3 regions of the Nakamurella sp. A5-74 genome follow, and region 3 is predicted to be linked to each of the others. Evidence: riboswitches for the same ligand, from Rfam matches in the RefSeq annotation. Region 3 holds a riboswitch; each other region holds the start of a gene.

Region 1 (4,194 bases), 1.7 Mb from region 3:
CTCGGCGAGCAACTCGGACTCGTCGCGCGCGGTCGTCCAGTCGTCCCCGTGCGCGGCCTCCGCTGCGGAGTCGGGCAAGACCTCCGGGTCGGCTTCGTCAGCCCCGCCGACCGATCGTCGGAACGGGACGAAGGTCGAGTCCCGGCAGTCGCGGACGCCGGCGAACTCACCCGCGATGCCGACCGGCCAGGTCACCGGCATCGGCTGCAGACCGATCCGTTCGCTCAGCTGGTCGCACAGCGCCAATGCGTCCAGCCCCGGCCGGTCCCACTTGTTGATGAATGTGATGACGGGCAACCCGCGCTGCCGGCAGACCTCGAACAGCTTGAGCGTCTGCGGCTCCAGGCCCTTGGCAGCGTCCAGCAGCATGACGGCCGAGTCGACGGCACTCAGCACCCGGAAGGTGTCCTCGGAGAAGTCGGCGTGACCGGGGGTGTCGACCAGGTTGATCACGGTGCCGTTGTAGTCGAACTGCAGCGCGGCTGAGGTGATGGAGATGCCGCGCTCCTTCTCCATGTCCATCCAGTCCGACACCACGCCGCGCCGGTCGCCCTTGCCGTGCACGGCGCCGGCGCTGGTGATGGCGCGGGCGTGCAGGGCGAGCGCCTCGGTGAGCGTCGACTTCCCGGCATCGGGGTGACTGATGACGGCGAAGGTGCGCCGACGCGCCGCCTGGAGTTCCGGGTCCGACCCGGCGTGCGTCGTCATGCATTCTCTCCTCGGTGGACGTGACTGCTCAGGAGATCATCCCGCAGGACGCACCGCAGTCCTGCCACACGGCGGCTGCCGCAGCAACTCAGAGGATCGCGACGAGCAGCGCGAGGACCGCCAGCAGGGGAAGCGTCAACTGGGTGATCGCTGCGCGGGCCTTGTCGCGGGAGGACAGCAGCAGCACCAAGCCGGCCGCGACCATCGAGCCGCAGCCTGCGAACACGAGCGCGGCGCCGACCCCACGCTCATCGGCAACGAGGCCGATCACCCCGGCGAGGCTGACGATCGCCAGGAACAAGTTGTAGAAGCCCTGGTTGTAGGCCATCTCCTTCGTGGCGACCGCCTCGTCGTGCGACGTCCCGAACGTCTTGCGGGTCTTCGGCGCGGTCCACAGCAGCGACTCGAGTACCCAGATGTAGACGTGCAGGGCAGCTGCCAGTGCGGCGAGCACGCCGGCGACGAAGTACATGTCGGTTCCCTCCGGTCGGATCCCGCACAGGTGTGGTCCGCCCGAGTATCCGCGCCGAAACGGTGTTGTCTCCCCTTTTCGAGCCGTGGGAGGGGTGATTTCGTAGTTTCGGCGCCGGGGCCACGTCGCAGTCACCAACAGCGGCACCAGCTCCTCGAGCACGTACGGCAGGCCCAACGGCGTGGAGAAGTAGATCGGAGGTTGCCCGTCGGCTCGGGCTGTTGCCGCAAACCACCGTGACTCCCGACGGCGGCTGGTCGGGCGGACCCGGTCGGTGATGTCGGGCAGGTCACGACCGCAGGTAGCTGAACCTCGCAGACTCGGTGTGGTGCAACAGGTTCCTGATCGACAGCCGATCCGACAGGGTGAGCACCGTCACGCTGGAGGGTTTGACACCGATCAACGCCGATCCCTACCGTGGTGGCAGGTCACGAGATCCGACGTGAAGCCCTGGCTGGTCGGACGGCAACCCTCACATCGGTGGCGGGGTGCTCCAGGTGACGACCCGGCCACGACGAACCCGTCGCGGCAAGCACCCTGCCCGCCATGGGCCCGAAGTTCCCGAGGACACGATGCATCCCGGAATGTCGCTCGACCTGCGCACGGTGCTGTTCGCGCACCTGTCACCCTTCGAATGCGGAGCCACCGGCCCCTGACCGGCAACAGTCGGCCCGCTGAGCGCTGATCTGCGCCTCGGCTCCAGCCGTGCCCATCTCCGCAACTCCCCTCGCTGACCCCTGCCGCCGGCACCAGTGTCGCCGGCCACCCGAAAGGCACCATCATGTCCGAAACCCCTGTCCCGCCGTCCGACACCAACGATCGGAACGACGCCGCCGACGTCGCTCTGCCGCAGCGGCCCGGCCGAGCCGGCAACCGCACGGTTTGGTTCGCCGGCGCGCTGGTGATCGTCATCGCGATCGCTGCCACCCTGTTCTTCACCCTCCGCAAGACCGACTCGGCCGCCTCCGGATCGACGGTGGTCCGGATCGGCACCACCGAGGAGAGCGCCGACTACTGGGCTCCGCTCAAGGCAGCGGCCGCCAGGGAGAACATCGACATCCAGCTGGTCAACTTCTCCGACTACACCCAGGCGAATCCGGCACTCGCACAGAAGCAGGTCGACCTGAACCTGTTCCAGCACTTGCTGTATCTGGCGAACTACGACGTAGCGGACTCGCAGACGCTGGTGCCCATCGGGTCCACCGTCGTGGTCCCCCTGTCGCTCTACAGCAAGAAGCACACGTCGTTGGACCAGATCCCGCGGGGCGGCAAGATCGCCATCCCGAACGACGCCACCAACCAGGCCAGGGCGCTGTTGGTGCTGCAGCAGGCCGGTCTGATCTCACTCAAGGGCGGCGGCTCGGTGCTGTCGACCCCGGCGGAGATCGACCCGGCGGAATCCAAGGTCACGGTCACCCCGGTGGACGCGGCGCAGACGGTGGCCTCGTTGCCCTCCGTGGACGGCGCCATCATCAACAACAACTTCGTGCTCGACGCGAAGATCGATCCGACGTCCGCTCTCTACTCCGACGATCCGAGCAAGCCGGCCGCGGAGCCGTACATCAATGCGTTCGTCGCCCGCAGCGAGGACAAGGACAACCCCACCTACCTGCGCATCGTCGAGCTCTACCACCAGAGTGCCGTGATCGACGCAGTGAAGGCGCAGTCCAAGAACACCGCGATCATCGTCCAGCGCCCGGCATCGGAGTTGCAGGGAATCCTGACGCAGCTCGAGGGCACCGTGAAGGAAGCCGGCTGATCGATGGATTTCGGAGGTCTCGACCCGTTCCTCGCTCGACCACCGGCCTTTCCGGTGATCGAGCAAGCGGTGAACGAGCGCGACGAGATCCCATCTTTCATCGACGGGTTTCGACTTGTTCCTCGCTCGACCGCCGAGAACTTCCGGTGATCGAGCAAGCGAGGAACGAGCGCGTCGAGATCCCGTCGTGTCACAGCCGGTCTCATCCCAGCCGTCGCTCGATCCGCGTTACCGAATCAACACCATGAGACGAGGAACATGAACGCACACATCACCTTTCGCGGGGTCAGCAAGGTCTTCGCCACCCGCGGCGGCGCTGATGTCGTGGCGGTGCGGGACGTCGACCTCGTCATCGACCGCGGCGAGATCCACGCCGTCATCGGCTATTCCGGCGCCGGCAAGAGCACCCTGGTGCGGCTGATCAACGGACTCGAGCATCCGACCACGGGCTCGATCGTCATCGACGGGACCGAGATCGCCGGCCTGTCCGAGCGTGCGCTGCGGCCGATCAGGGCCGGCATCGGGATGATCTTCCAGCAGTTCAACCTGTTCCGGTCGCGCACCGTCGTCGGAAACATCACCTACCCGCTGCGCATCGCCGGCTGGTCGAAGGAGCGGCGCGAGAAGCGCGCGGCCGAGCTGTTGTCGTTCGTGGGTCTGACGGACAAGGCCTGGACGTACCCGGACCAACTCTCCGGCGGCCAGCGGCAACGCGTCGGTATCGCCAGGGCGCTGGCGACCGGCCCGCAGATCCTGCTGGCCGACGAGTCCACCAGCGCGCTGGATCCCGAGACGACCAGGGACGTGCTGGCGCTGCTGCGCCGGATCAACGCCGAGCTGGGCGTCACCGTCGTCATCATCACCCACGAGATGGAGGTCGTGCGCTCGATCGCCGACCGGGTGACGATCCTGGACGCCGGCGGGGTGGCCGAATCGGGCACCGTCGAGGAGGTGTTCCTGCACCCGCGGACCGCAGTCGCTCGACGCTTCGTCAGCAGTGTGGTGGGAACGACCGACACGGGGGTGGACGCACCAGTCGGTTTGCTCGGATCGTCCGAGAAGACGTTGCGCCCCAGCGGGTCGGTGCCGCGTGTCCTGCAACTCAGCACCACCGACACCGCCGCCCTCGGCCGCGCGATGAGCGCGGTCGCCCGCGACCACGGAATCGACGTCGAGATCATCGGCGGCGGCATCGTGGGTCTGAAGCACAGCTCGGTGGCCGACCTGACCGTGCAACTGCACGGCAGCGACGAGG
Region 2 (4,194 bases), 2.2 Mb from region 3:
CAGCGCGTTGAGCGGTCCCTCGGCGCGGAAGTACTCTCCGTCGAACCGGGGGGCCCGGATCTTCGCGCCGTCGGCGAACCGGCCGGTCTCGACGTCGGCGATCAACGCGCCGTCGTCCCAGCTGTGCCACAGCTCCCTGATCACCTGCATCCACTCGTCGGCCCGGTCGTAGGCACCGTCGTGGGTGAGGCGCTCGAGCCCGTAGTGGTGGGCGCTGCCGACATCGGTGACGACGTTGATCCCGAACCGGCCGGCAGCCAGATGGGCCAACGTCGCGAACTGCCGCGCCGCCGGGTAGGGGTGGACGGTGCCGGCGTTGACAGTGGGCACGACTCCGATGTGGCTGGTGGCCGCCAACAGATAGGGCGCCAACAACAACGGGTCGTGCTTCGGACCGCCGTACGCCGCGCGGACCCGCAGGTCGAGTGTCCCCGGATGACCGATCGACGGTGCGTCCTCGATGATCACCAGGTCCATCCCGGCCTGCTCGAGTGTCCGGACCGACTGCTGGTAGATGTCCGGGCGCTCCCACCGGTAGTTCCAGCGGTAGTCGTCCCGGCCCCAGGCCTGCGGTCCGAATCCGCGGCTGAAGAACCAGCCGAAGTGCTGCAGCCGCGTCACGGGGCGCTGACCTCGGCGAACTGCGCGGACGCCACCGAGGACGCGGCATCCGTGGTTGGAAAGCTCTGCCACTGAACGATTCCGAGCTCAGTCAGCGCGACGGAGTCGAACGCCTGCTGCAGATCGTCCAACAGATCTCGGGCATCCTCGGTCCCGACGGAGACGCGGATGGTGCCGGCGTGGATGCCGAGTCGGGTGCGCTCGGCGTCGTCGAGCAGCCAGTGCGTGGTGGACGACGGGTGCAGCACCAGCGAGCGGACGTCGCCGATGTGAGTCATGTGCGAGAAAACCTGCAGCGCACCGATGATGGCGGCAGCACCAGCCTCGCCGCCGGCCACGGTGAAGGTGAACACCGACCCCTGGCCGGCCGGCAAGTACTTCCGGGCGAGAGCGTGGAAAGCGTTCGAGGCCAACCCCGGATGGTCCACCGACAGCACCTCGGAGCGGTCGTCGAGCCACTGCGCCACGGCGAGCGCGTTGCGGGAGTGCTGCCGCATCCGCAGCGACAACGTCTCCAGGCCCTGCCGGAGCAGGAACGCGTTGAACGGCGAGACCGTCGCGCCGGTCCTGGCGGAGACGACGTCACGGGCATACGCGGAGAACGCCCGTCGGCCGTGCACCTGCGTGAAGCTCTTGCCGTGCAACGCTGCAGACGGTGAGTTGAGGTGTGGGAACAGTGCAGGAACTGCGGCCCAGTCGAAGCTCTCGCCGCTGACGACCACGCCGGACAATGCCGCGCCCTGACCGGTGAGGAACTTCGAGGCGGAGTGGATCACCACGTCGGCCCCCCACTCGAGCGGGCGCAGCAGATACGGCGTGGCCAGGGTGTTGTCGACGACGAACGGCAGACCGTGGTGGTGTGCGACGCCCGCCACCAGCTCCAGGTCGATCAGATCATTGGTGGGGTTGGGAATGGGCTCCGCGAACAACAGGCGAGTGGTCGGTCTGATCCGACGCGCCCAGTCGTCGGGATCGGACGGATGGTCGACGAACTCGACCTCGATCCCGAATCGGGCGAAGTTCTCTGTGAACAGGTTGGCCGTGCCTTGGTACAGCGCCCTGGAGGACAAGAAGTGATCGCCCGCACCCAGTAGCGCGAGCAGGGCCACGTTCGTCGCCGCAGCACCCGAGGCGAGCAGGATCGCGTCGGTCCCGCCCTCGAGGTCTGCCAGTCGCTGCTCGACGACGCCGACGGTCGGGTTGCCCAGCCGGGAGTAGCTGTAGCCGGTGTCGTCACCGGTGAACCGCTCGTGCGCCTGCTGGTGACTGTCGAACACGTACCCGGCGGTGAGGTGGATCGGCGGGATCCGGGAGCCGTGGCTGCGATCGGGAGAGGCGCCCGCATGGATCTGCCGGGTGTCGAACCCGGACGCGGCGTCGGGGGTGGGTGCAGTCATGTCAACGGTCTTCCTGACGAGCCGCATCGCAGCGGACGGGTGTGCTTGCACGAGGGGCTCGTGCCGGGTCCTCACCTGGGGCACCCCGCCACATCCGTGAGGGTTGCCGTCCGACCAGCCAGGGCTGCGCGTCGGAACTCATGACCTGCGAGGAAGGTATGGCCGACACGCAGCCGCTGTCAACCGGACATCTCGGGCGAGCGAGGAGAGCCGTGCCACCATGGGGGCATGGCTGAACGTGGGGGTCGGGCAGATCACGCCGTCCCGGAGGTGCACAGTGAGCCGGCGGCCGAGCTGAAGGTCGTCGCCGTCGCCGCTCCGCTCTCGAAGGACGCCCGAGAACAGCTCGCGCAGCGGATGGGCCCCTCATTCCTGGTGTTGGACATCCGCGCTGCGCCGCGCTCGGCGGATCTGGTGATCGCACCCGTCGTCAGCCCGCAGACCATCGGCGCCCTCAAGCAGCAGTTCCCCCAGGCCCGGGTGGTCGTCGCCGAGATCACCGATCCGTCCTGGGGAGTCCAGCTGCCCGGCCCGGTGGGGCGGGCCGTCGATGCCGGTGCCGACGGCTATCTGGTGGCCGACAGCCTGCAGGACGTCGCGGCCTATGCGGCGTCGGAGGACCGACCGGTGCTGGCCGCGCCGGCCTTCGGCCAGCTCGACGTGCGGCGCGAGTCGCTCGACGAGATGGTCACCGAACTCCTCGCGCTCCGGCAGGCCGAACTGGGCCCCGGTACGGGCGCGGACACTGCTTGACCTGAAGTCGCCTTGAGCTTCTAACGTCCCGGGTATGACTGCCTCCGGACCCCGTCCTGCCCGCATCGTCGCCCAGCACATCGGGGGTGCGCACGGGGTCACGGTCGACATCGGGACAGACGGTCGGCACGGCGAGCGGGCACAGCAGTTGGCGACCGCCGGCTACGGCGCGCTGTGGATCGCCGGCGGGAGTCTGCACTCCCTCGATCTCGTGCTGGAGCTCCTGCAGGCGACCGAGCGAGCGGTGATCGCGACGGGGATCATTCCGCTGGACGTCTTCGGTCCCGACGAGGTGATCCGGGTGTACCGGCTCGCCGAGCAGCACCATCCCGGTCGATTCCTCGTGGGTCTCGGTGGACCGCAACAGTCGCGGGCGCTGGCGAAGCTCGGCGCGTTCCTGGATTCGCTGGACCGTGCGGGAGTTCCTGCTGATCGCCGCATCCTGGCTGCGCTGGGCCCGGTCAAGCTGCGACTCGCTGCCGAGCGAGCACTCGGAGCTGTGCCGCTGCTCGTCACGGCCGACTGGGTGCGGACCACTCGGGCCGCGCTCGGCGAGGCAGTGGCACTCGTGGTCTCACTGCCGGTTGCACTGACCGGCACCGCTGAGTCGGGGCGGGCTGCACTCCGCCCGATGCTGGATTTCCTGTTGCAGGTCAACGGGTATCGACAGAACCTGCTGCGCTGTGGATTTACCGCGGAGGAGCTCGACGGTCGGTCCGACAGGGTGATCGACGGGATCACCGCCCACGGCGACACGGGTGCGATCGCGCGTCGTGTGCAGGAGTACCTGGACGCTGGTGCGGACCAGGTCGATCTCTCGCCGGTGGGGGAGGCAGCGCACCGCGACTCGCTCGTGCTGGCGCCGGTGCTGCAGGCCTGATCCGTTCGGCTCGCGCCGGAGTGCGACTGCACGCGCGGCCGATGCGTGGACTCCACAACGCCGGACAGCCGAATCTGGCAGATTCCACCCGCCCGTCCGGTTCAGTGCAGCGCTAGCGTTCGCGCAACCCACCGGCGGTCGCCGGTTGCCACAGCACCAGCACCGGCGTGGCCGCTCAGTGGTCCGTGCATCGCCTCGACCAGGAGGATCCGTCATGGCATTCGGTTGGAAAGTGGTTCCCAGTGATGCCCCGCCCGGATCGGTGGTCAAGCCGGACGAACGCCTGAGTTGGCCGAAGACGATCGGCATCGGTGCCCAGCACATCGTGGCGATGTTCGGGGCGACCTTCGTGTTCCCGTTGATCATGGGCCTGAACGCGAACCTGGCCATCATGTTCTCCGGCGTCTGCACGATCATCTTCTTGTTGGTGGTGCAGAACAAGATCCCCAGCTATCTGGGCACCTCAGCCTCCTTCGTCGGTGCCGTGGTCGCGATCCGGGCCGCCGGCGGCGACAACGGAAGCGTCACCGGAGCCATCCTGGT
Region 3 (4,194 bases):
GCTCGTCCCAGGAGTGCAGCGCCAGGTCGAACGTCGCCCAGTGGATCGGCAGCAGAGCAGTGCCTCCGAGGTCACCGTGGGCGCGGAGCGCCTCTTCCGGGTTCATGTGGATGTCCTGCCAGGCGGGGTGGTACGCGCCGATCGGCAGGATGGTCAGGTCGAACGGGCCGAACAGGGCCCCGGTCCGACCGAACGACGGCGTGTAGCCGGTGTCGCCTCCGAAGAACACCCGGTGCCGGGGACCGGCGACTGCCCACGACGACCACAGGGTGGCATCGCGGCGCACGAAGCGGCCCGAGAAATGCCTGGCCTCGGTGCAGGTGAGCGTCACCCCGCCGACGCGGACTGCTGCATCCCAGTCCAACTCGTCGATCCGGTCGGCGGGAACGCCCCACCGGCGGAGGTGGGAGCCGATTCCCAGCGGGACGATGAACCGGCACGCGGTCCGCTGGGCCAGGTCACGGATCGTGCTGCTCTCCAGGTGGTCGTAGTGATCGTGCGAAATGACGACGGCGTCGACGGCTGGGAGCTCGGCCGCGGTGAGCGGCGCGCGATGCAGTCGCCGTGGACCGATCTGCGCTGAGGGCGAGACCCGTGATTCCACCACCGGGTCGAACAGGATCCTGGTCCCGTCGATCTCCACCAGCGCACTCGCGTGGCCGAGCCAGGTGACGGCAAGACCTTGGGTGCGGTCGCGGATCTCGGGGGTGACGACCTGGACCGGACCGATCGGCGACCCGACGGGCCCACGCCCACGGAACGATCGCAGGAGCCGCGGGACGTCGGCAGGGGTCAGCGTGTGGCTGCGCTGCCGGTTGTGGAAGCTGCGACCGCTGTGGTGATCGGACTCGTAGCGTCGTTCGTCAGCCGGGGCGGCGCTGTCGGACGGAAGAGAACTCAGCACGGCCCGGGTGGATGCGCCGAGCGCCTGCGGCAGCCCTCTGAAGGCGGCCCTGGCACGGGGGAGCAGGACGGCGACGGGGACCGCCACGACGGAGGCGAGGGCGACAGCCAGGACCTGCCGGGATCGGGGGGAGGAGCTCATCCATCCAGTGTGCCTTCGCGGGAAAGTGGCGTGCGCCACTGTGTCGATGGTGCCGATCTGCTTGCCCCCCAGGGCCGTGTGTCCTAGTCTTCGGTCAGGTCATGAGTTCCAGCGATCAGCTCCGGCTAGCTGGACGGCAACCCTCCTCCGCGGTGGGGTGCTCCGGATGAAGACCTGGCGGCACCCGATCAAGGTTTCCGCAAGCGCGAGCGGCCTTTCCGGCTGCTTCTGACGATGGGTCAGCAATGAGTGGAGTGAACCGCGAGACACGTGTGTGCTCGGTACAGCCGCGCACCCCGATGGTCTCGCGTCGACACGTCGATCTCGGTCGTCTGTCCAGCGCACTGTGTCGCAGCACCTTCGCCGCCCGCTGACGTTTCCCCCGACCGAACAGGGGCCATCAGCCGGTAGAGGCTCCGCCCTCTGATCTCCATCACCGCAGCGCCGCACCGACCGTCGGATGGACCTGTCCTTCCAGGCAAATCGAGATGCGCTGCGCGCCAGAACGATTGACCCGCATCGAGCGGAGATCGTCCTTTAGACAACACTTCCGAGGATCCTCGTGACCACTTCTCCCACCCTGCCACCCGCGCTCCGGCCGGGCGCCGAGTCCGCTCCACCTGCTCCACCCCCCGCTCCACCAGCAGTGTCCTTGAGCAAGGCGGTGGTCCCCCCGACAGCGAGCACGTCGCTGGACGAGCCTCGAGTCGTGCCGGTCCGTCATCCCTGGCGGTGGGTGGGGGTGGCCGTCGTGCTGGTGCTGCTCGCCCAGTTCGTGCACGGCCTGGCCACGAATCCCGGCTGGGACTGGGAGACCTTCGCCAAGTACTTCGCTGCCGAATCCATCCTGGCCGCGCTGTGGACCACCATCAAGCTGACCGTCTACGGCACGCTCCTCGGATTCGGGCTCGGCGTGGTGATCGCTGCCATGCGACTGTCGAAATCACCCTTCCTGCAGGTCATCTCGTGGGGGTACGTCTGGGCGTTCCGGTCGATCCCACTGATCGTGCAGCTGCTGTTCTGGTTCAACATCGCGTACCTGTACCAGACCCTGCAGTTCGGAGTGCCCTTCGGGCCGGGCTTCTTCAGTGTGAACACCAACGACCTGTTCGGCCCGCTCGGTGCTGCGGTCCTCGGATTGGCGCTGCACCAGGCCGCGTACGCGGCGGAGATCATCCGCGGCGGGATCGTGTCTGTCGATGCCGGACAGTTGGAAGCCGCTGCAGCACTGGGTATCCCGCGTCTACGGCAGTTCCGCCGCATCGTACTGCCGCAGGCGATGCGCTCGATCCTGCCGAACGCCGCCAACGAGGTGATCTCGTTGTTCAAGGGCACCTCCATCGTGTCGGTGATGGCGATCCCCGAGCTGTTCTACCAGGCCCAGGTGATCTACGGCCGCAACGGTCGTGTCGTCCCGCTGTTGATGGTGGCCACGGTCTGGTACATCATCCTGACGACCATCCTGTCGGTGGTGCAGTACTACGTCGAGCGGCACTATGCCAAGGGTGCAAGTCGCACCCTGCCGCCCACACCGTTGCAGCGGATCACCCGCGGTTGGGCTCGGGTACGGCGAGCAGCCGCCCATCCGCCGAGTCGCACCGGTACCCGTCCGGTCGCACCCGCGGGCGATGCCCGATGACCGCCGCCGTCGACTCGTCGACCAGGCCCATGGTCGAGATTCGCAGCGTGCACAAGGCTTTCGGCGATCTGGAAGTGTTGCGCGGCATCGACCTGGACATCCCCGCCGGGTCCGTGACGGTCATCCTCGGGCCGTCGGGGTCGGGCAAGTCGACCCTGCTGCGTTCGATCAACCATCTCGAGAAGCTCGACTCGGGATCGATCAGCGTCGACGGTTCGCTCATCGGGTACAAACCACGCCGTGGCCGGCTGTACGAGCTGCGGGAGAAGGAGATTCTCGAGCAGCGTTCGGAGATCGGGTTCGTCTTCCAGAACTTCAATCTCTTCGGGCATCTGACGGTCCTGGAGAACGTGGTAGAAGCGCCGATCTCCGCCCAAAGGCGCAAACGTTCCGAGGTGGAGGCACTGGCGCTCGAGCTGCTCGAGCGGGTCGGTGTGCGCGAGAAGGCGCACGACTATCCGCGCCGCCTGTCCGGTGGTCAGCAGCAGCGGGTGGCGATCGCCAGAGCACTGGCGCTGCAACCGAAGTTGATCCTCTTCGACGAGCCGACGAGTGCACTCGACCCGGAGCTGGTCGGCGAGGTGCTCGACGTGATCGTCGATCTCGCCAGGAGCGGTACGACCCTCGTGGTGGTCACCCACGAGATCGGATTCGCCCGCCAGGTGGCCGACACCGTCGTGTTCATCGACGAGGGCCGGATCATCGAGTCCGGCACTCCGTCCGCCGTGATCGACAACCCGCAGCACGAGCGCACCCGGGCCTTCATCTCCAAGGTGCTGTGATGCGTTCCCCCCTCACCTCCCGAATCCCCTTCCATCCCTTGACTTCTCGACCAGTGACTTCTCGACCACAGACTTCTCGACCACAGACTTCCGGAACTCAGACATCCCGACCCCCGACATTCCAAGGACACCCCATGTTCCGGCTCACCCGCCACCGCAAGAGTTTCGCCGCCGCCCTCGCGCTGACCGCGTTCACCCTCGGCGCCTGCGGCACCTCGACCGCCGTCGAACCCGCCGCCCAGCCGGAGCCGGCCGCCGCCGGATCGTCCGCCCCCGTATCCTCGATCGGCACCTCGGCAGCAGGATCGTCCTCTGCCGGAGCCTCGACGGGTGCGGAAGGCGCGGCGCCGTCCATCAACCTGGGCCCTGACCAGAACCGGATCACCACTCCCGAGGTTGCGGCGATCGCCGCACTCGTCCCCGCGTCGATCCGCGAGAAAGGCACCATCGTCATCACCGGATTCGCCGGCAGCACGCCGCCGTTGCGGTTCTATGCCGACGACGACGCCACGGTGATCGGTTCCGAGGTGGATCTCGCTTACCTGTTCGCGGACGTGCTCGGCCTCGAGGTGGAGCTCAAGTCGGCCGATTGGGCCCAGAACTTCGTGGCCATCGACGCCGGCAACGCCGACGCGTTCATCGGCAACGTGACCGTGACGCAGGAGCGCAAGGAGAAGTACGACTTCGCCACCTATCGCAACGACAACCTGGCTGTCGAGGTGAAGGCC

The links. A riboswitch is a leader RNA that binds a small molecule or an ion and turns the genes downstream of it on or off. The one in region 3 is predicted to bind S-adenosylmethionine.
Region 1: linked by a shared signal. The riboswitch ahead of ABLG96_RS00760 (MetQ/NlpA family ABC transporter substrate-binding protein) and the one ahead of ABLG96_RS08685 (putative leader peptide) in region 3 are both predicted to bind S-adenosylmethionine.
Region 2: linked by a shared signal. The riboswitch ahead of ABLG96_RS20205 (PLP-dependent transferase) and the one ahead of ABLG96_RS08685 (putative leader peptide) in region 3 are both predicted to bind S-adenosylmethionine.

The regions. Positions count from the first base shown of each region.
Region 1 is NZ_CP159218.1:153,066-157,259, forward strand. Features, by position in the region: gene ABLG96_RS00750 (peptide chain release factor 3) at 1-708, opposite strand, end outside; gene ABLG96_RS00755 (DUF1304 domain-containing protein) at 797-1,180, opposite strand; SAM riboswitch class IV at 1,607-1,721, shown strand; gene ABLG96_RS00760 (MetQ/NlpA family ABC transporter substrate-binding protein) at 1,962-2,939, shown strand; gene ABLG96_RS00765 (methionine ABC transporter ATP-binding protein) at 3,198-4,194, shown strand, end outside.
Region 2 is NZ_CP159218.1:4,398,735-4,402,928, reverse strand. Features, by position in the region: gene ABLG96_RS20210 (LLM class flavin-dependent oxidoreductase) at 1-621, opposite strand, end outside; gene ABLG96_RS20205 (PLP-dependent transferase) at 618-2,018, opposite strand; SAM riboswitch class IV at 2,055-2,164, opposite strand; gene ABLG96_RS20200 (hypothetical protein) at 2,247-2,771, shown strand; gene ABLG96_RS20195 (TIGR03620 family F420-dependent LLM class oxidoreductase) at 2,806-3,651, shown strand; gene ABLG96_RS20190 (solute carrier family 23 protein) at 3,866-4,194, shown strand, end outside.
Region 3 is NZ_CP159218.1:1,882,126-1,886,319, forward strand. Features, by position in the region: gene ABLG96_RS08680 (MBL fold metallo-hydrolase) at 1-1,045, opposite strand, end outside; SAM riboswitch class IV at 1,143-1,257, shown strand; gene ABLG96_RS08685 (putative leader peptide) at 1,345-1,419, shown strand; gene ABLG96_RS08690 (amino acid ABC transporter permease) at 1,710-2,684, shown strand; gene ABLG96_RS08695 (amino acid ABC transporter ATP-binding protein) at 2,681-3,466, shown strand; gene ABLG96_RS08700 (ABC transporter substrate-binding protein) at 3,601-4,194, shown strand, end outside.